DNA from 2 places in the Paraburkholderia sp. GAS333 genome. Region 2 is predicted to be linked to the other one. Evidence: riboswitches for the same ligand, from Rfam matches in the RefSeq annotation. Region 2 holds a riboswitch; the other holds the start of a gene.
What was found. Region 2 has a riboswitch for glycine ahead of ABH945_RS22655 (D-amino acid dehydrogenase). Riboswitches for the same ligand answer to the same signal wherever they lie in the genome.
Positions count from the first base shown of each region.

Region 1 (10,151 bases), on a different contig from region 2:
GCCCTTGCACGAACATCAGCGCAGCGCGCATCGGCCCAACCGTATGCGAACTGGACGGACCAATGCCGATTTTGAAGAGATCGAACACGCTGACTGCCATTGACTGCTCCCTGCTGAAAAGTAATAGGTTTAGCGCGCCGGCAACGGCAAACACACGGCGAGCCAGGCAGGCGGCGTGGGTGCGAGTTGCAGCGCGACTGGCGTAAAGCGTCCATCGAGACGCGCGGCCAGGTGAAACAGTTCCGTCGCGTTCTTCGGGTCCCATTGACCCGAATAGCCAGGCAAGCCGGCCTCGCGACGTTTTGCATCGAACGGAACGCTCGAATGCACGAATTCTTCGTGAGTCTGCTTGCCGGTCGCGAACGGCGTGAGCCAGTTGAGCGCGGCCAGCAACGTGGCGCCGTTCGCGCCTTTCTCCTGCAACCAGTTGCGGTTGTGACGGCGCGCGGCGAGCGCAGCCGTGACGAGCGGCTGCAGATCGTAGGTGACGTAATGCAGCGCGTCGCGTTCGCTGAAGTCGATGGTCGAGCCGTCCGCGTTGATGTTGTCGCCAATATGCTCGACGAACAGACGCTGCGCCGCGTTGATCATCTTGCGGTTATCGAGCGTGAACGCGGCCATCGCGATCAGCTTGATACGGTGACTCTGCCAGTTGTTGCGGAACGTGCCTTTCAGCGGACGCGGCTGCGCGTCGATCTGCGCGATGTAGCCGTTCGCGAGCTTCGTCAGAAACGCCATCGACGCGTTGCGCGTTTTCACGGGCAATGCGCTCGCGGTCATGTCGTACGCGAGAATCAGCCCCTCGAAACGGGTTTCGTCGATCGGATTGAAGCTCGGTTGATAGGTGGTGACCCATGCATACAGCAGACGGTCGACGAGCTTCAGATAACGGTCGTCGCTGGTCGCGCGCCATGCAAGCGCGGCGTCGCGCAGCAGATCGAGATCCTGCTCAGCCTCGACGCTCTGATCGTAGATGCCCTCGTGCGGCAGCGTGCCTTCCGTGTGCAGCTTTGCCTGCGCGTGCGGCTGCTCGTTCAGATGCGCCTGGACGTTGCTCACCAGCAATTTCACACCGGGATCGGCGTTCGTGCGTTCACTGGTTTGCAACGCGGGCGCTGCGCAGAAATTCATTGCGGCTTGCGCCTGCTGTAGCGGCAGCAGCGCGGCTGCGCCAGCCATCAGCAATGTGCAGGTCGGCCACCACGTTCGGGCGCGCGCTGCGTGCGCCCGGCTTTGCATCAATCGCACCTTTCGCGCCATGCGAAACTCCTAATTTGGCTGATTCGGTGTGTGATGTTAGCCGTTTGCGCCCATCAGCGACAGGATCGCGGGCGCCGCCGCACATTGTCCTTTTTCAACCGCTTTCACGGCAGCGGATGATGCGCGGCGGTGCTTGTGCTTACTCGTAGTCGGACATCGGCACGCACGAGCAGAACAGATTGCGGTCGCCGTACACGTTGTCCGCGCGGCCAACCGGCGGCCAGTACTTTTTCGCGATCAGCGTCTTCAGCGGATACGCGGCGGTTTCGCGCGCATACGCATGCTTCCAGTCGTTAGCGATCACGACCGCTGCCGTGTGCGGCGCGTGCTTCAGCGGATTGTCCTCGGGATCCGAGCGGCCTTCTTCGACCGCGCGAATCTCGTCGCGAATCGCGATCATCGCTTCGATGAAGCGGTCGAGTTCTTCCTTCGATTCCGATTCGGTCGGCTCGACCATCAGCGTGCCCGGCACCGGGAAGCTCATCGTCGGCGCGTGGAAGCCGTAGTCGGCGAGGCGCTTGGCGACGTCGTCCACGCTGATGCCGCTGGTTTCCTTGATCGGACGCAGATCGAGAATGCACTCGTGCGCGACCAGGCCGCCGGGGCCCGAATACAGCACCGGGTAATGCGGCGCGAGTTTGTTCGCGACGTAGTTCGCGTTGAGGATCGCGGTCTCGGTTGCGGCGGTCAGGTTCTTCGCGCCCATCATCGCGATGTACATCCACGAGATCGGCAGAATCGACGCCGAGCCGTACGGTGCGCCCGACACTGCGCCGATACCGTTCGGCGCGCGTTCGTAGCCCGACGAAATCTGGTTCGGCAGGAATTGCGCGAGGTGCGCGCCGACTGCGACCGGACCGACGCCCGGTCCGCCGCCGCCGTGCGGAATGCAGAAGGTCTTGTGCAGATTCAAATGCGACACGTCGCCGCCGAACTGGCCCGGCGCGCACAGACCGACCATCGCGTTCATGTTCGCGCCGTCGACGTAAACCTGGCCGCCGTGCGCGTGTACGATCTCGCAGATTTCACGCACGTTCCCCTCGAACACGCCGTGCGTGGACGGGTACGTGATCATGATCGCCGCCAGTTTGTCGGCGTGCTGTTCGGCTTTCTTCTTCAGGTCTTCGATATCGACGTTGCCTTGCGCGTCGCACGCGACGACCACGACCTGCATACCGGCCATTTGCGCCGATGCCGGGTTCGTGCCGTGCGCCGAAGCGGGAATCAGGCAGACGTTGCGATGACCTTCACCGCGCGACGCGTGATACGCGTGGATGATCAGCAGACCGGCGTACTCGCCTTGCGAGCCCGCATTCGGTTGCAGCGACACGGCCGCATAGCCGGTTGCCGCGACCAGCATCTCTTCGAGCTGGTCGATCATCTCGCGGTAGCCGACGGTCTGCTCAGCCGGTGCGAACGGGTGGATCTGGCCGAATTCGGGCCACGTGACCGGCAACATTTCCGATGTCGCATTCAGCTTCATCGTGCACGAGCCGAGCGGGATCATCGAGCGGTCGAGTGCGAGGTCCTTGTCCGACAGGCTGCGCAGATAGCGCAGCATTTCCGTTTCAGAATGATGACGGTTGAACACATGATGCGTGAGGTACGCACTGGTGCGTTCGAGCGCGGCCGGCACCGAAGCCGTGTTCGATGCCGCGAGCTTTGCGTCGAGTGCGTCGACTTGCGGCACGTCGCTCGAGAAAGCTGCCTGCGCGAACACGGCGAGCAGATCGGCGAGATCGCGGCGCGACGTGGTTTCATCGACCGACAGGCCCACTTGCGTCGCGCTCACGCGGCGCAGATTGATGCGCTTCGCGGTGGCCGCGTCGAGCAGCGCCTGGGTGCGCGCGCCGGTGTCGAACGTGAGGGTGTCGAAGAAGGTGTCGTTGACCAGCGTGTAGCCGAGTTGCTTCGCGCCTTCTGCGAGCAGCGCGGCGATGCGGTTCACGCGCAGCGCGATGGTCTTCAGACCGTGCGGGCCGTGATAAACCGCATACATGCTCGCCATGATCGCGAGCAGCGCCTGCGCGGTACACACGTTCGAGGTCGCCTTCTCGCGACGGATATGCTGTTCGCGCGTTTGCAGCGCAAGACGCAGCGCGGGGTTGCCTTGTGCATCGACCGTCACGCCGACCAGACGGCCCGGCATCTGACGCTTGAATTCGTCGCGCACGGCGAGGTAAGCCGCATGCGGGCCGCCGAAACCGACCGGCACGCCAAAGCGCTGCGTATTGCCGACGGCCACGTCCGCGCCCCATTCGCCCGGCGGCGTGAGGACGGTCAGCGCGAGCAGATCCGCCGCGACGACCACGTGGCCGCCTGCTGCGTGGATCGCTTCGGTCAGCGCGCGGTAGTCGCGCACGTCGCCGTTCACGCCCGGGTATTGCAACAGCACGCCGAACGCATTCGCGTTCGCGGCTTCTGCTGCGGGACCCACTTTCACTTCGATGCCGATCGGTGTCGCGCGCGTTTTCACCACTTCGATGGTTTGCGGCAGCACGTCGTCGGCGACAAAGAACACGTTCGACTTCGACTTGCCGACGCGTTGCAGCAGCGTCATCGCTTCAGCCGCAGCGGTGGCTTCGTCGAGCAGCGACGCGTTCGAGATGGCGAGACCCGTCAGATCGACGACCATCTGCTGAAAATTCAGCAGCGCTTCCAGACGGCCTTGCGAGATTTCCGGCTGATACGGCGTGTACGCGGTGTACCACGCCGGATTTTCCAGCACGTTGCGCAGAATCACCGTCGGGGTGTGCGCGTTGTAATAGCCCTGCCCGATGTACGAGCGGAACACCTGGTTCTTGTCCGCGAGTTCGCGCAGTGCGGCGAGCGCTTCGGCTTCGCTTCTGGGTTGCGCGAAGGGACCGAGCGGCAGCGTTTCGGTGCGGCGGATCGTCTTCGGAATCACGGCGTCGATCAGCGCGGCGCGCGATGCGAAGCCGAGGGCTTCGAGCATCGCTTGCTGATCGGCCGAATCCGGGCCGATATGCCGTTCGGCGAAGGCGTCGTGCACTTCGAGCGCGGCGAGCGAGAGAGGAGTGCGGTTCATCAGACGATCCGGGTGTTCGAGCTTCATGGGTGTTCCTGGCGGTGCGGCTGCCTTCCTGTTGCAGCGTTTCAGGAAGAACCCGCCGCACCTGACGGGTTAAACGTAAAGGTAAATCAGGCGCCGATCGACTTCGAGTACGCGTCGGCGTCGATCAGACGGTCATGCGTCGCGCCGTCGGCCGGCTTGATCTTGAAGAGCCAGCTTTCGTACGGCGTGCTGTTGACCGAATCGGGCGTGTCGGCCACGGCCGTGTTCGCTTCGATGATCTCGCCCGAAACCGGCGCGTAGATATCGGAAGCGGCCTTCACCGATTCGATGACGGCGACGGTGTCGCCGGCGGTCACGGTCTTGCCCAGTTCCTGGACTTCGAAGAAGACGATATCGCCGAGCGCTTCCTGCGCGTGGTCGGTAATGCCGACCGTCAGCGTGCCGTCCGCTTCGGTGCGGACCCACTCGTGCGATTCGGTGTATTTCAGATCGGCCGGGATGCTCATCGGATGCTCCTATGCGGTGATTCGGTAGTGACTTAAATGGGGAAGGTCCCAAGCCTGGCGATTTGACCCGCCAGGCTCCTCATCTGCGAGGCAAAAAATTTTCTGAGGGACGCACGCGCGGGCTGCTTAAACCGCCAGCACCTTGCCGTTGCGCACGAATGGCAGTTTTACCACGCTTGCGGGTACGGCCTTATCGCGAATCTGAACGTGAACGGTGTCGCCCACTTGCACGCCTTTGGGCACGCGCGCGAAGGCGATCGATTCCTGCATCGTCGGCGAAAACGTGCCGCTGGTGATTTCGCCTTCGCCGTGCGGCGTGACGACTTTCTGATGAGCACGCAGCACGCCCGCCGCCTTGCCGTTTTCCTTCAGCAGGATCAGGCCGACGAACGCAGCCTGCGAACCGTTCGCTTCCAGCTTCGCCTTGCCGACGAAGTCGCGCGGCGAGGCCAGGTCGACGGTCCATGCGAGACCGGCGTCGAGCGGCGACACGTTGTCGTCCATGTCCTGGCCGTAGAGGTTCATGCCGGCTTCGAGGCGCAGCGTGTCGCGCGCACCGAGACCGGCGGGGCGCACGCCTTGGGCCTGCAATGCCTGCCAGAGTGCTTCGACGTGATCCGCCGGGACGATGATTTCGAAGCCGTCTTCGCCGGTGTAGCCGGTGCGTGCGACGGTCAATTCGCCGAACGGCGTTTCTTCGATTCGGACGGCGTTGAACGGTTTGAGCGCTTCGGTGGCGGCGCGAGCGGCCGGCACGGTTTGCCAGACTTTTTCGCGCGCATTCGGGCCTTGCACGGCGACGATCGCGTAATCGCGGCGCGGCGTGATGGTCAGGCCGAAGCCGCCTTCGGCGTTGAGCTGGCCGAACCAGGCGATGTCTTTATCGGCAGTGCCCGCGTTCACGACGACACGGAAGTGATCTTCGCCGAAGTAATAGACGATCAGATCGTCGACCACGCCGCCATTCGGGTTCAGCAGACACGAGTAGAGAGCGCGGCCCGGCGTTTGCAGTTTGCCGACGTTGTTGGCGAGCGCGTATTCGAAGAACGCACGCACGCGCTCGCCGATGAAGTCGACGACGCACATGTGCGAGACGTCGAACATGCCGGCGTCGGTGCGCACGGCGCGATGTTCGTCGATCTGCGAGCCGTAGTTGACGGGCATGTCCCAGCCGCCGAAATCGACCATGCGGGCGTTGAGCGCACGATGGGTGGCGTTGAGCGGGGTGTGTTTGAGTTCGGTCATGGGGCCTCGGGCATCTCGCGAAACAAAAAAGGCCATGCGGCGCTACGCCTCGCGGCCGAATGCCTGCGAGCGTGGTTCTGCATGACCCCTCTGTCCTCGATACCTGAGAGATTGCGCCGCCGTGACGACGTTGCCAGGAACGTTGATTCGTCACGGTGAGACGCGCGCCCCTTCGGTGGGCAGCTTGCCTGAATCTGTTCGCTGTTTGGACGATACAGATGGCTACTGCCGCTCTCCAGAGTGCGAAAAACCGGATGCCTCGGTGCTGCATTGAAGCGGGTTTTTCGACGCGGTCGGTCCTTTTGCCTGAGAGTTTGCGGGTATGCCCCTTCGGCGGCGCGGCCTGCGAAATCCAGCGGCCAGCGCTCTCTCCCGACGCGTGCGGCGAATGTACGCGACGGCCGGAGGCTTGTCAATTGAAGGCCCGCAGGCCGTGTGGGAGTAAGCGCAGCGGTTTTTACACGCCAAAAAAAGCGCGGGACGTGATGCCCGCGCTGGTGTTGCAGAGGTTATGGAAACGCCCGCGTGTTTACTCGCCGATGGCGTGCGCCGCGTTATCCAGTTCCTGATTCAGCACGCGTTGCTCTTCGGACGAAAGACCGCCGCCGTGTTGTGCGGCCATGTCGTGCGCTTCCTGGCGGATCACTTCCAGACGATGGTGCAACGCGCCGCCTTGCGGGGGCGGGTAATAGCCCTGATTCACGTGGTTATCGATCCGGCGACCGAGGTTGTCGATCCGGCCGTCCACCTGATGCAGGCGCTGATCCGCGATCTGCTGCGGGTTGGGACGCGGTGCCGGTGCAGGTTGCTGCACGACGCAGGCGGCAAGTGACGTCAGTAAAGCGCACGCGGCAATCGCGCGGATAGTTCGAGGCATGGTTTCTCCGGAAATCTTTGTCTTCGATGGTGCTACGTGGGTAGCAACGGATGGTGGCGGATTTGCGCTGACGGCGCAGGCGGGATGTTTTGTAACGTTGTGTACCTGTCATGTAGCTGTTCTTTTGTCAGGTAAAACGCGCCCGCGCGGCACTTGCGGCGCGGGCTGTTTTTGGTACACAGCCCGCCGCGCCGCGCAGGAAAAAACGATGTCAGCGGATTCGCTCGAACGGCAGGCGGCAGCCTTCTTCGGAACTACGCGCGGCCAACTCGATGATGGTCATCACGTCGACGGCGTCCTGAGCGGTGACCGGGAACGCGACGCCATTTTGAATGGCGTCGGCCAGCGCGATATAGAAGCCCGTGTAGTCGCCATTGCGCGTCGGCACTTCGCGTTCCACTTCCTGATCGCCTTCGAGCACGCGCAGCACGCCCGCCGTGTTGCCGGCGCCGAAGCCTTCATCGCCGGGACGCAGACCGGCTTTCAACTGGTCTTCCTGCGTGTCGAGCCCGTATTTCACATAGCTCCCCCGCGTGCCGTGGATCGTAAAGCGCGGCGCGACCAGCGCGGTCAGCGCGCTCGCGTGCAGTACCACTTCGAACTCGCCATAACCAAGCTGAATGTGTACGTAGTCCGGCGCGCTAGCGTTGTCGCGATGCGTGCGCACCGTCGCCGATACGGTTTGCGGAGCGCCGAACAGAGCCAGCGCCTGGTCGACCAGATGCGGCCCGAGGTCGAACAGCAAGCCGCCGCCACGCGACGCCTCTTCGCGCCAACGCTGACGCACTTCCGGCCGGAACCGGTCGAAATGCGATTCGTATTGCGTGATGCGCCCCAGTTCCACGCGCGCAAGCAGATCGCGGACGGTCAGGAAATCGCCGTCCCAGCGCCGGTTGTGAAAGGGCACGAACAATTTGCTGCGAGCGAGCGCGATGTTCGCGAGCGTGTGGGCTTCGGCCGCGGTTAGCGTCACCGGTTTGTCGACCACCACGTGCTTGCCGGCTTCGAGCGTGCGGCGCGCGAGGTCGAAGTGGGTGTCGTTGGGCGTCGCGATCACGACGCAGTCGATATCGTCGAGCGCGAGCAGCGCGTCGAGATCGGCGACGATTTTTGCGTGCGGATAATCGGCCAGCGCGCGCTCGGGCTGACCGGTCGCGATGGCGGCGACGCTCGCGCGTCCGCAATGTGCGATCACCGGCGCATGAAAGGTCGCGCCAGCAAAACCGTAACCCATCAATCCAATCTTCAGCGATGCGGACATGCGTGTCTTCCTGCAGAAACGGCGCGCCGTTTTGCCACCGCGGCGACGGCGCGCAACACCGTAATTGTGGCATGTCCTGACGGGCGAGCGGCAGGCGCGTGGCAGGTGATTGGCGTATGGTGCGGCTGCGCGAGCCGGTCGGCGGCGGGGTTTCTGTCGTGGGCGTTCGCGGCCAAGGCGCTTAATGCGCGTCGCCATTCGACGGAAAGAGGTGTCATTTTTCACGGCGATTCGTTTCGAAAGACCGCCTTTGCCGGACTTCGAAGATGCAGCTAACCGCACCTATTTGAGGACACGTGTCGTCAGCGTGCGGGCCTGGCATCCGTGTTAACATCGCTCCTCTCGCGCGATTCGCGGCGGGTCAGATCACCTTCGCACGCTTGCGGAGCACCCGATCCGGCCGACGGCGCGCAGCATGCCCCCGGGCCTTCGGCCGGTGTTTTTTCTCACCGGCGCGCCCACAAACCGCAGTTTCAACCGCATCACCATCCAGACGATGTCCGCAGGCCTGAACCCCGCTCAAAATGAAGCGGTCCGTTATCTCGACGGTCCGTGTCTCGTGCTCGCCGGCGCAGGCAGCGGCAAGACGCGCGTGATCACGCAGAAAATCGCGCACCTGATCGAAGCCAAAGGCTTCGAGCCGCGCCACATCGCCGCCGTCACGTTCACGAACAAGGCCGCGCTGGAAATGCGCGAGCGCGCGGGCAAGCTGCTCGAAGGCAAGACGCTCACCACGCCCGGCAAGGAAGGCCGCAAGGTGCCCGTCAATCAGTTGACGGTGTGTACGTTCCACTCGCTCGGCGTGCAGATTCTTCGGCAGGAGGCGGAACACGTCGGCTTGAAGCCGCAGTTCTCGATCATGGATTCCGACGACTGCTTCGGCATGATCCAGGAGCAGGTCGGGTCCACGGACAAGGGTTTTATCCGCAAGATCCAGTCGATCATCTCGCTGTGGAAGAACGGCATGATCATGCCGGAGCAGGCGATCGCGATTGCCGCGACCGAGGACGAGCATCAGGCCGCGATCGTCTACCGCAATTACGTGGCGACGCTGCACGCGTATCAGGCGGTCGATTTCGACGATCTGATCCGCTTGCCCGCCGAACTCTTCGAGAAGAATGAGCAGGTGCGCGACCGCTGGCAGAACAAGCTGCGTTATCTGCTGATCGACGAGTATCAGGACACCAACGCGTGCCAGTACGAACTCGTCAAGCTGCTGGCCGGCAAGCGCGCGGCGTTCACGGCGGTGGGCGACGACGATCAGGCCATTTACGGCTGGCGCGGCGCCACGCTCGAAAATCTCGGCCAGCTGAGCAAGGATTTTCCGAAGCTGCATCTGATCAAGCTCGAACAGAATTACCGCTCGACGGTGCGCATTCTGACCGCTGCGAATAACGTGATCGCGAACAACCCGAAGCTGTTCGAGAAGAAGCTGTGGTCCGAACACGGCATGGGCGACACGATCACCGTCACCGGCTGTAACGACGAAGAGCACGAAGCGGAGTCGGTCGTGTTCCGTTTGTCGGCGCACAAGTTCGAGCGGCGCGCGAATTTCCGCGACTACGCGATCCTGTATCGCGGCAATTTCCAGGCGCGTATTTTCGAGCAGGTGCTGCGTCGCGAGCGGATTCCCTATGTGCTGTCCGGCGGCCAGTCGTTCTTCGACAAGGCCGAAATCAAGGATATCTGTGCGTATCTGCGCCTGATCGCCAATGCGAACGACGACCCCGCGTTCATCCGTGCGATCACCACGCCGCGCCGTGGCGTCGGCAATACGACGCTCGAGGCGCTCGGCTCGTTCGCGGGTCAGGCGAAGGTGTCGCTGTTCGAAGCGGTGTACATGGGCGGGATCGAAGCGCGCCTGTCGCCGCGTCAGATCGAGCCGATGCGCGTGTTCTGCGACTTCATGCAGCGCCTCACCGATCGCGCGGAGAAGGACGCAGCGGGCCCGCTGCTCGACGAACT
Region 1 covers NZ_JBNDKS010000002.1:173,692-183,842, reverse strand. The annotation lists gene ABH945_RS10055 (L-serine ammonia-lyase) at 1-100, opposite strand, end outside; gene ABH945_RS10050 (alginate lyase family protein) at 130-1,260, opposite strand; gene gcvP (aminomethyl-transferring glycine dehydrogenase) at 1,400-4,336, opposite strand; gene gcvH (glycine cleavage system protein GcvH) at 4,423-4,803, opposite strand; gene gcvT (glycine cleavage system aminomethyltransferase GcvT) at 4,930-6,048, opposite strand; glycine riboswitch at 6,129-6,297, opposite strand; glycine riboswitch at 6,333-6,433, opposite strand; gene ABH945_RS10030 (hypothetical protein) at 6,578-6,925, opposite strand; gene ABH945_RS10025 (oxidoreductase) at 7,137-8,186, opposite strand; gene ABH945_RS10020 (UvrD-helicase domain-containing protein) at 8,683-10,151, shown strand, end outside.
Region 1: another riboswitch for glycine. It lies ahead of gcvT (glycine cleavage system aminomethyltransferase GcvT); the one in region 2 lies ahead of ABH945_RS22655 (D-amino acid dehydrogenase).

Region 2 (10,151 bases):
GAATACGATCGCCGCACACACCACGACAGGATCGACGCTCTTGTGCGGCATCGCGCCGTGACCGCCGTGCCCCGTTACGCGCACCGTCACCTGATCCGCCGACGCCATGAACGGCCCGGCGCGAAAACCAAGCTTGCCGGCCGGGAATCCCGGCATGTTGTGCATCGCGAACACTGCGTCGCACGGATGCTGTTTCAGCACGCCCTCTTCCAGCATGCGGCGCGCGCCCGCCAGTCCTTCTTCCGCGGGCTGGAAAATCAGGTTCAGCGTGCCGTTGAAGTTGCGCGTTGCGCCAGATGCGCGGCGGCGGCAAGTAGCATCGCGGTATGGCCGTCGTGACCGCATGCGTGCATCTTGCCGGGATGCACACTGGCGTACGGCAAACCGGTTTTCTCGGTGACCGGCAGCGCGTCCATGTCGGCGCGCAATCCGATATTGCGAGCGCCATCGCCTGCCTTCAGCGTGCCGACGAGACCGGTCGCGCCAAATCCGCGTTCGACGCTGTAGCCCCATTGCGTGAGGCGCTCCGCGATCAGATCGCTGGTCATGAACTCTTCGTAGCCGAGTTCGGGATGCGCATGGATCCGCTGGCGCAGCGCAATCATCTCGTCGCCGCGGGCGAGAATATCGGGAGTAGAGGTCATTCGCGCTGGGTCGCCTTGTTTCGAAAAGTGAACACGTAGCGCTAACGTAGCCTGTCAGAAAAAGGTCCGGGAGAGCTAGAATCGTGAACGCGTCAACCAAAAGTGAACACTTCGTCGCCGAAGGTTCGGCGTGCGGCGTGCCGCCTGCGCGCCCGGGCGTGCAGGTCGTCTGGCTGCCGCCGGATCCTGTTCAAGGAAAAGCATGAAACTGCACCACCTGCGAACCCTCGTCGCGATCGCCGAAGCTGGCGGCGTGCGTGGCGCGGCGCGCGCGTTGAACGCGTCGCCGGCTGCGATCACCAAGAATCTGCGGCAGCTCGAAGAAAGCGTGCAGATGTCGCTGGTTACCCGGACTTCGTCCGGTGTGACGCTCACTGAGAGTGGCCAGACGTTGCTGGTTCATGCGCGGCTGATGGTCGGTCAGCTCGCGCGTGCGCAGGAAGCAATGGATACGTTGCGCGGTGTCACGCACGGCAAACTCACGATCGCGGTGACGCCATGGATCGCGATGACGTTCCTGCCAGACGCCGTGACGCGCTTCTGCGAGCGTATGCCGAACATCCGCCTCGAATTTTTCGAGGGGTTGCTGTCCAATGCGAATCCGCGTTTGCGCGACGGCAGCCTCGATCTGTTCATTGGCCGCCCGACGCCGGGCGCATCGGGCACAGAATTCGACTGCCGCCTGCTGTTTTCGTCGACGTGTGCGTTGGTCACACGCGACCGGCATCCGCTCGCGAACGCCCGCTCGCTCGCTGATCTGGTCGATCTCGACTGGCTGTTGACGTGGGATCCGGAGACCGACACGCCCGGCTCCAACTCGATGTTCCACCGCTACAACGTCGCGACGCCGCGCAAGATTCACGTCACACATTCGTTGTCCATCGCGCTGTCGTTGCTTAGGAAAACGGATATGGTCAGCGTGTTTCCGTGGCCGCTGGTCGAGGTGACAGCGGCTCGCGAAGGACTGTGCGCAATCCCGCTGAGAGAGGACGTCGAAGACGCGATGGTTGGTGTGATTTACCGTAGCGGCCATCCGCTGAGCGCCGCGTCGACGTGCTTTCTGAATTGCATGATCGAGACGATTCGAGAGGGCGTCGCATCGACATCATCGGAGACGCAGCACGTTCTGCGATCGGTGGAATTGTTGATCTGATTTCGACCTGGCCTTGCCGACCCAAGTCTTTGACACGTGTGCAGTTGCTGTGTCACAGCGTCGATGCAAGGTCGCGGATCGACTCGCGCAGGACAAGTCCGGTGACGTGGCGATGCATACCCTGGTTCGCGTTCACGTCGGCAGCCGCCTTACTGCCCCAGGTAGGACTGAGCCGGGTATGTCAGACGTCCTGCGGCGCCGACCGGATCTCGCAGTCAAATAAGCGGGCATGTCTACACGCTTACAGGTGTTGATCATTTGAGAAATTGCGAATGGGTTTTGTCGACGGCGGATTCAACAGGTCGATGCAACATCTGAAATCTGCGTGAGCAGCGGAGAGGTTGCAAATCAACCATCGGGCCTTCTGGGGCAGGATGTCCCCGGCGGCTTCGAATTGCAGCCACTGCCACGTGCGCGTCGATCATTTTCTTCATGGCCCATTCCTGCCGATCAGGGATGAACGCCGCCGGCCAGGCCTGCCGTTCAGGCCTCGCCACCGTGAGACAGTTTCCGACTTCTTTTCAGCGGTTCAGCCAGCCGTGATATCGAATGTCTCGCTTATAGCCGACAAATGAGAACTCAAGAGCCAAGTCGACCTGTTAAAGCACTGACCGGAACGCTCGACTGCAACAGCAAACTCCTCTCATCAGACGTCAACAAGTAGTCCGGTCAGTCATACAGATCAGGCCACAGCACTTAGTTTCTTGAAATATACAGCATTGCTGTATATTATCGTCATGCGCTCTCCTGCGGGAGTCGACGAATTTCCAAGGTAGTTAAGGACTGGCATGTACACCAACGACCCCAAAGCTGTTGTCAAGCGATTCAATTACGAAGTAATCCGCGACGGCAATCGAGAAAGCTTCGAAGCACTCATGGCACCCGACTTCGTCAACTGGTCTGCGCCAAGTGAAGCGACGCGAGGCGCCGAAACCATGTGGGCGACATTTGCTTCGGTGTTGCGCCCAGCAATCGCGGGCCTGGAGGTCCGCATCCATGAGCAACTTTGCGACGGCGATAAGGTCACGACGCGAAAGTCGATCTCCGGCAAGCATGTTGGGACGCTGCTTGGCGCGGCGGCCACCGGCGAAAATATTTCCATCGACGTAATCGATATCGTCCGTATTCGGGACGGACAATACGTCGAACATTGGGGCGTGAATACGCTTGCAGCTGTCGTTGCGCGACTTCACAAACAGTGAGTGCACCCAACATGAGTCGAAGTGACGTCTCAACCGTCCGCGCCGATGACCCCGCATTCCTGGGCGAGTCAATTCGCGATGTCGTGAGCCGCCTCGTTAAGGTTGTCCGCGCGCAGAGTGGCACGCACTCGAACGCGCAGAACGAGACACTTTCGCTGCTGGAGCGGTCCGGCCCTGTCAGTATTTCAGCCTTGGCCGTGGCGAGGTCGGTGACACATCAAACGATGCGGCTGGTCGTCATGAAACTGGTCGAACAAGGGGTGGTAATCCTGCAACAGGACGCTGAAGACCGCCGCGCTTACGTCGTGGACCTGACCGACCAGGGACGCGCACAGATTGCGCATGACCGGTCTGCACGTTCGCAATGGCTGACAGAGCAACTGATAAAAAAGACGAGTCGTGAAGAGCGCGCGGCATTGGCAGTTGCCGTTCGAACCCTTCACAAGCTGGTTGACTGATCCGACCTCGCGGCGACTCCGTTGGAGCTAACCCGAAGTTGCCGGAGAGTTGGAAACAGGAGATGACAAGGAAGGTTGCTAGCAGCGATGACCGGTAGGTCGATACGGCAACCAGGATAGTCCGTCTGGCAGGGCGAAGAAATCATCCAGCGATTCAAAGGGACGCCGATGCACATTTGAGCTATAAAACGACAAGACGTCCTCCATATTTCGTAGAGCTTGTCGAGACTCGCGAGCCATTACCTCGATTGGATTGCAGGTCGGATCGCGGAAAAACATGGTTGCCCATTAATCTGGCTTGCCATCGAAACGTATCGTGGGTCATGTTCAGACGCGCGAGGCTCGACTCGCTCAAGATGAGCAATGTCGGCTCGCACGAGTGCCGACGCTCTCTCACTAGTCGAGCTCTCTCAAACTATCGTGCATGATCTCGATACGCTGCAAGTGATTACTGCCGTGCTCGAGCAGTCGCTGCGCAACCAGCGAGCAGATCAGATTCACGACTGCCGTCAGACCAATCAGGCTATCGAACAGCATCAGGCCGTCGGTCTGGCATCGGATAACCCATCGCGCCAGTTTCGCCGGTTTTCCCGCAATCACGTCGGACATGTAAAGGATGGGAACGCCCGCCTGCGCCAGCGCCGTAGCGATATGGCCGACAGCGGGCAGCCAAAAGCGTTGTTCGACGGTGTCGATGAACTTCACAACGACCGGCCGTCGAAAATGCACGGTTCGACGGATGTCGGCGATGTGAGCTGGGTCACGCCGACCGTGCAGTGCATGACGGCGTGCTTCGCTTTTGGGACGTCACCGCATTCGTGGCAGTGGGTCTCGCAAGGCAAAAGTGCACTGGCGCACAAGGGGATGACGCTGGCCGCGAAAACGATGGCCGCCACCGCACTCGAGCTATATACGAACCCTCTGCTGCTCGCGGCCGCGCGAACTGAGCTGATGGAGGGTCTGGCCGAATAGCTGTATGTGTGCCCGATCCCGGCAGAGGTGCAACCGCCGGTTCCCGGACGTGCCGCCTGATTTTGTAGGGCTGTCAAACCTCCCTCAATTTATCGGCGGAGTATCAGGCTCGGCAGCAAATGCGGGCCCACGTCGGCGGGCCCGCTCGATCTCGACGTGGAGGTCACGGGCGTGGTGGACAATCACACAGGAGGAGCATGGGGAGGCCGAATTCCGATGGGATTGTCCGTGTGGCTGCGCACCGGCGGCATCGACATTGCGGTGTGCTCGATCCGCACGCAGCTAATCGAACGCGATTCGCTGACAGGGCTGGGCATCGATCTCGACGGCAAGCGCCTCATCGTCGTGAAGTCCAGCAACCACTATCAGACCGGATTCCGGCCTGGATCGGACGCGCTCTGGCATGTGAATTCGCCGGGCGCGTTGCCCTCAGACTTCTCTTCCCTTCCCTACACGAAGCGCGATACGAACTACTACCCGCGCGTCCAGAATCCATGGGCGGAAGACGGCACGCCGCCCACCATTCTGTTCGGAGGCAAGACGGTGACGGCGAACTGACACCTGTTGCTCTGCACGGTCGTATTTTGTCCCGCTAAGCTATGCCCTTGGCAATGAGAATAGAGGGCGCTTGTGAAGTTGAGACAACTCGATTCGCTGCGTGCGGTCGCCGAGGCCGGCAGTCTTCATGAAGCCGCCCGGCGCCTGTTCCTGACGCAACCGGCAATCAGCCGCTCCATCCGCGAGCTGGAAGTCGAACTGGGCATGCAATTGCTCACCCGATCGGCGAATGGCGCCACGTTGACGCCATTCGCCCACCAGGTGCTGAAACGCGCGCTCGTCGTCCAGCGGGAAATCGGTCGCATCGCGGAAGATGCGCAGACAGCGCGTGGGGAACTCGGTGGCCGCCTGACGCTCGCGATCACCCCTCCTGCCTCTACCCGTGCGCTCGCCGACTCCCTGCTCGAACTCACGAACGCGCGCCCGGACGTCAAACTCGAAGTGATCGAATGGCGTGGCGCAAACATCTCGGACGGACTGCGAAACGGCACGATCGATGTAGCGATTTTCACGCAATATGGCGAACCTAAAAACGCGGCGTTCGAATGGACCAGGCTGTACGAGCTCGACGTGCAATTGACGATTGGGGCTTCATACCTGGGTAGCGAGTCTTTATCGATCGAGCAGATTCACGCGCTGCCGTGGCTTTTGCTCGATTCCCCGACCGATGAATCGAGCTTCGTGGCAACGCTATTCGGCGAGTACGGTATGCCGCCGCCGGAGCGGATAACGCGGTGTTCCTCGATGAACCTATACCTCGAACTGTCGATGCAGATGCAGGCGGTCGCGGTCTTTACGTCGCTGGCTACGCCGCTGCTATCGCAGCGTGCAAACGAGGGCATGCTCAAACTACTGCGGCTGACCGAGCCGACGCCGAAGGTCGGCATGTACCTCGCCTACTCCAGCGAGGAACTGCTGACCGCGACCGCCGAGGATTTCATCCGGCGCCTGCGCGCCAAGCTCGATGGCCGCGACGCGGGCCGCTTGCCGGCTGGCATTCCGTACGACGACAACCGGGTTAGCGCTCGCTAGTCACGAGATTGCCGTCATTTGCAGAGCGGCCGACAAGAACGTTGGCGCGCGGATGAGGCCATCTCGCACGATGCACAGGACATATGCCACGAGGCGATACCGCAGCACGCGCGGTATCGCCCAATCGACAGCGAGCGGCGATCATCGCATCACCGGCGGTAACGCCGCCCGATGGTGGCGCCACGCCGACCGACAACGTAGCGGGCCACACGACTCAGCGGCGCGGCCCTCTATACCGCGCTTGCGACGACCTGTGCCGTGGCGGCTGACAAGGTCCACCCCAGATGCCCGTGCCCGGTGTTATAGAACACGCCAGGCCGTTTGCCTCGTCCCACCTTGGGCAACATGCTCGGCATCATCGGCCGCAGACCTGCCCACGGAATGACGCGCGAAGTCGACACCTCGGGAAAATGCCGACGCGTCCAGTCCACCAGCGGAGCAATCCGGTCCGAACGAATGTCGCGGTTAAAGCCGTTGATTTCAGCCGTACCGGCCACCCGAAAACGATCCGCACCGAGCCGGCTCGTGACAATCTTCGCGCTATCGTCAAGCAGACTCACCCATGGCGCGCGCTGCTGACTCGTCTCGTCGTCGAGACAGACGGTGATCGAGTAGCCCTTCACGGGGTAGATATTCACGTGGTCCCCTAGCATCGACGCAAACTCGCGGCTCTTCACACCCGCACACACCACGATCCGTTCGAACGTGAAGCACTGTGACTCGCCTTCGAGATTGACCATTAGCGAGAAGCGTCTGTCAGCGGCTGGCTCGATCGACGTGATCTCCGCGTCGTAGTGAAATTCGACGCCCTTCCGCGCGCATGCTTCAGCAAGGCCGCGCGTGAATTTGTGAATATCACCGGTCGAATCAGACGGGGTAAAGAAGCCACCGAAGAAGTCGCCATGCAGCGTAGGTTCGATTCGTTGCAGTTCACTTGCGCTCACCGCGCTGCGGTCGAGTCCACCTTCGCGCAGCATTTCGTTGACCTTGCTGGCGGCGTCGAATTCCTTTTGCGTCTTGTAGATATGCAGAATGCCGCGCCGCTCCAGATCGAAGTCGATGCCTTCTTTTTCGGCGATCGAAAACAGATGCTCTCGTGCGGCGATCGCGAGCCGTACGGTTTCGACCGTGTTGGCGCGGTAATGCGGAATCTGCCGCAGGAACTCGCCCATCCACGAATACTTGTGCCATGTGGGCGTGGGGTTGAGCAATAGCGGCGCGTCGCGCGTAAGCATCCAGCGCAACCCTTTTATGACGGTGGCGGCACTGTTCCAGACTTCCGCATTACTCGCAGACAACTGACCGCCATTCGCGAACGAAGTCTCCATCGCCGCATAGCGATGGCGTTCGAATACGGTGACGTGGTGGCCGAGCTGCGCGAGGGCGTGAGCCGTGGTGACGCCGGTAATGCCGGCGCCGATGATGGCGATTCGTGACATGACATGGTCCAGAGTAGTTGAGCATCACCGGTGTCGATTTCATATCGAAACCGGCGCTGATGCCCCATCTGTCCATGTACCTGAGAGTTTCTTCCCAGCGTTTTTTCGACGGCATGCGAGCCGTGGAAGCCGGGAATCCCCTTCGGTGGGCGCGCATGGCACCGCTCTCCAGATGTTCTCGCGGTGCGGTCCTTTTGCCTGAGAGTTTCCGGGGCGGTTGCTCCGTCGGCGTCGTCACGGCCTCTGACGATCTCTCCCGCACTGCATGACTGAACGGTTCGACAATACCGTGTCAAATTTTTTACCGCAAGTATTTCGTGGATCGCAATGCGTGCGCGGTGCTCATGTCTGCGCATTGAAATCACCGGATCGCCAACCGGTATTCCCAAGATTGATCGATCGCGTTTCCAGGATTGGCGTGAGTACACCCTTCAATGTCGAGGCGATGGTCGTCACCTCGCGATGCGCACTGAGTCATCATTCTTTCATGGGTTCACTCCAAATTTACACCCTTAAGTGGGTCAGTTCTGCGTGAACATCAACAGTCCGACTTGCTGGAAAAAGAGCCTCAGCGTCGACGACAGTTATCGGAAGGATTGCAGTCACTTGAGTGACTTCGTGTCGTCAATGCTGAATGGCGGAAATTGGCCGACTGCTATACGACCAAAGGCTCATTGTGACCAGGTGAATCGAGGTCCAATAATAAAAAAAGCAGTGAGACCAGTAAGCCAGAGTTCGACTCTGCATCGCGACGGCGTTCATTAGCGAATGAACTGAAAACCGGCTCCTGCCGAGGGCGACAGTTTGCTTCGTTTACTGCCCCATTTCGCTTGCTGCCCTGCAACGCGTCATCGCTTTCTGATCGTGTTGCCTCGAGTATGAGTCTGGACGAATGCGGTCACCAGTCTCTGACAAACCCGCCTACAAAAATCCGCATACCGTCTGACAGTGTGTTCAGTTGGGAGAACCAGCCATGTATCGGTGGACCAAGAGACTGGTGCGAGCGCTCTGCCTGGCGCTCGCCGCGATACTGATGATGGGTTCGATCGATGCAGTCGCCCAGGACCAGGCGGCGAAACCCACATTTAAACCCGAGGAAATCGAAGCACTGGTTGCACCGATCGCCCTTTATCCGGACTCCGTGCTGTCGCAGGTACTGATGGCCTCGACTTATCCGCTGGAGATCGTGCACGCCGCGCGCTGGGTCAAGGCCAATCCGAAACTCAAGGGCGATGAGGCGGTGAAAGCGGTACAGGACCAGTCGTGGGATGTCAGTGTGAAATCACTGGTCGCATTTCCGCAGGTGCTCGAACCGATGAACGACAAACTCGACTGGACCCAGAAGCTTGGCGACGCATTCCTCGCCCAGGAGAAGGACGTCCTCGCTGCCGTGCAGCGCTTGCGCGCGCGGGCGCAGGAATCGGGCAACCTGAAGTCCAATGAGCAACAGAACGTCAGCGTCGAGCCAGCGCCGGCGGGCGCCCAGGCAACGCAGACGATCGTGAAGATCGAACCGGCGAATCCGCAAGTCATCTACGTGCCGGCCTACAACCCGACTGTCGTGTACGGCACATGGAGCTATCCAAGCTATCCGCCGTACTACTGGCCGCCGGCACCCGCCTATTACCCCGGGGCCGCGCTCGCCACGGGCCTCGCCTGGGGCGTCGGACTGGCCGCCGCAGGCGCCATCTTCGGCAACTGCAACTGGGGCGGCGGCGACGTCAATATCAACGTCAACAAGGCCGCCAATATCGATCGCAATTTCGATCGCAGCAAGGTTCAGGGCGGCAAGTGGCAGCATGATGCAAGCCATCGCCAGGGGGTTGCCTATCGCGACAATGCGTCTCGTGAAAAATATTCGAGAAACGTCTCCGGCTCCGATGCACGGGGTGATTTCCGTGGTCGAAATGGCGACGCGGGTGATCGGGGTGATCGCGGTAACGCAGGCAATCGCGGAAACGGACGCGATAACGGTGGCGTGGGCGATCGCAACAATGGCGGTGCAGGCGATCGCAACGGCGGTCGGGGTAACGCCGGGGTCAGCGACCGCGCGAGTACACGAAACAACGCAGGCGGAGCCAACCGCAACGGTGGCGCAAACCAGGCCGGCATAGCTGACCGTGCCGGTGGCGGCAACGCAGCCGGCAACGGAAACCGGGCCGGCGCAGCCAACAATGCCAGCGTCGGCAATCGCTCCGCGGCGTCCGCACGGCCCAGTACCGGAGGCGGCAACCGCGACGGAGCCTTCCAGGGTGTCGGCGGCGGTGGCCGTTCACAGCAGGACTTCAACCGCGGCCGATCCAGCGCGCAGTCGTCGAATTTCAGCCGGCCGAGTGGTGGCGGCGGTGGCATGCGGGCGGGTGGCGGTGGCGGACGCGGCAGGCGCTAAGGAGACATCAGCATGAAGTCATCACTACGATCTCTGGCGGGCCGCCTGATCTCGCTCGGCGCCGGAGCCGCGCTTGTTCTGACGCTCTGCGTCGGCGCACCCGGTACGGCCTACGCGCAGAAGCACTTCGAATCGCCCCAGGAAGCGATGACCGCATTTGGCAACGCGGTCGCCGGCAGCGACGAAGCAGGCCTGAAGGTCTTGCTCGGCGACCGGTTTCGCGACCTCATTCCGCCGGTCGGTTCGGACATTCGCAGCCGCTTCCTGACCGCCTGGGAGGACTCGCACACGATTCAGACTGTCG
Region 2 covers NZ_JBNDKS010000004.1:132,002-142,152, reverse strand. The annotation lists partial or broken gene ABH945_RS22700 (M20 aminoacylase family protein) at 1-644, opposite strand, end outside; gene ABH945_RS22695 (LysR family transcriptional regulator) at 847-1,797, shown strand; gene ABH945_RS22690 (hypothetical protein) at 2,052-2,231, opposite strand; gene ABH945_RS22685 (ester cyclase) at 2,586-2,999, shown strand; gene ABH945_RS22680 (MarR family winged helix-turn-helix transcriptional regulator) at 3,011-3,457, shown strand; gene ABH945_RS22675 (hypothetical protein) at 3,854-4,162, opposite strand; gene ABH945_RS22670 (hypothetical protein) at 4,181-4,429, shown strand; gene ABH945_RS22665 (MlrC C-terminal domain-containing protein) at 4,517-4,987, shown strand; gene ABH945_RS22660 (LysR family transcriptional regulator) at 5,060-6,019, shown strand; gene ABH945_RS22655 (D-amino acid dehydrogenase) at 6,250-7,458, opposite strand; glycine riboswitch at 7,635-7,727, opposite strand; gene ABH945_RS22650 (DUF3300 domain-containing protein) at 8,432-9,847, shown strand; gene ABH945_RS22645 (DUF2950 domain-containing protein) at 9,860-10,151, shown strand, end outside.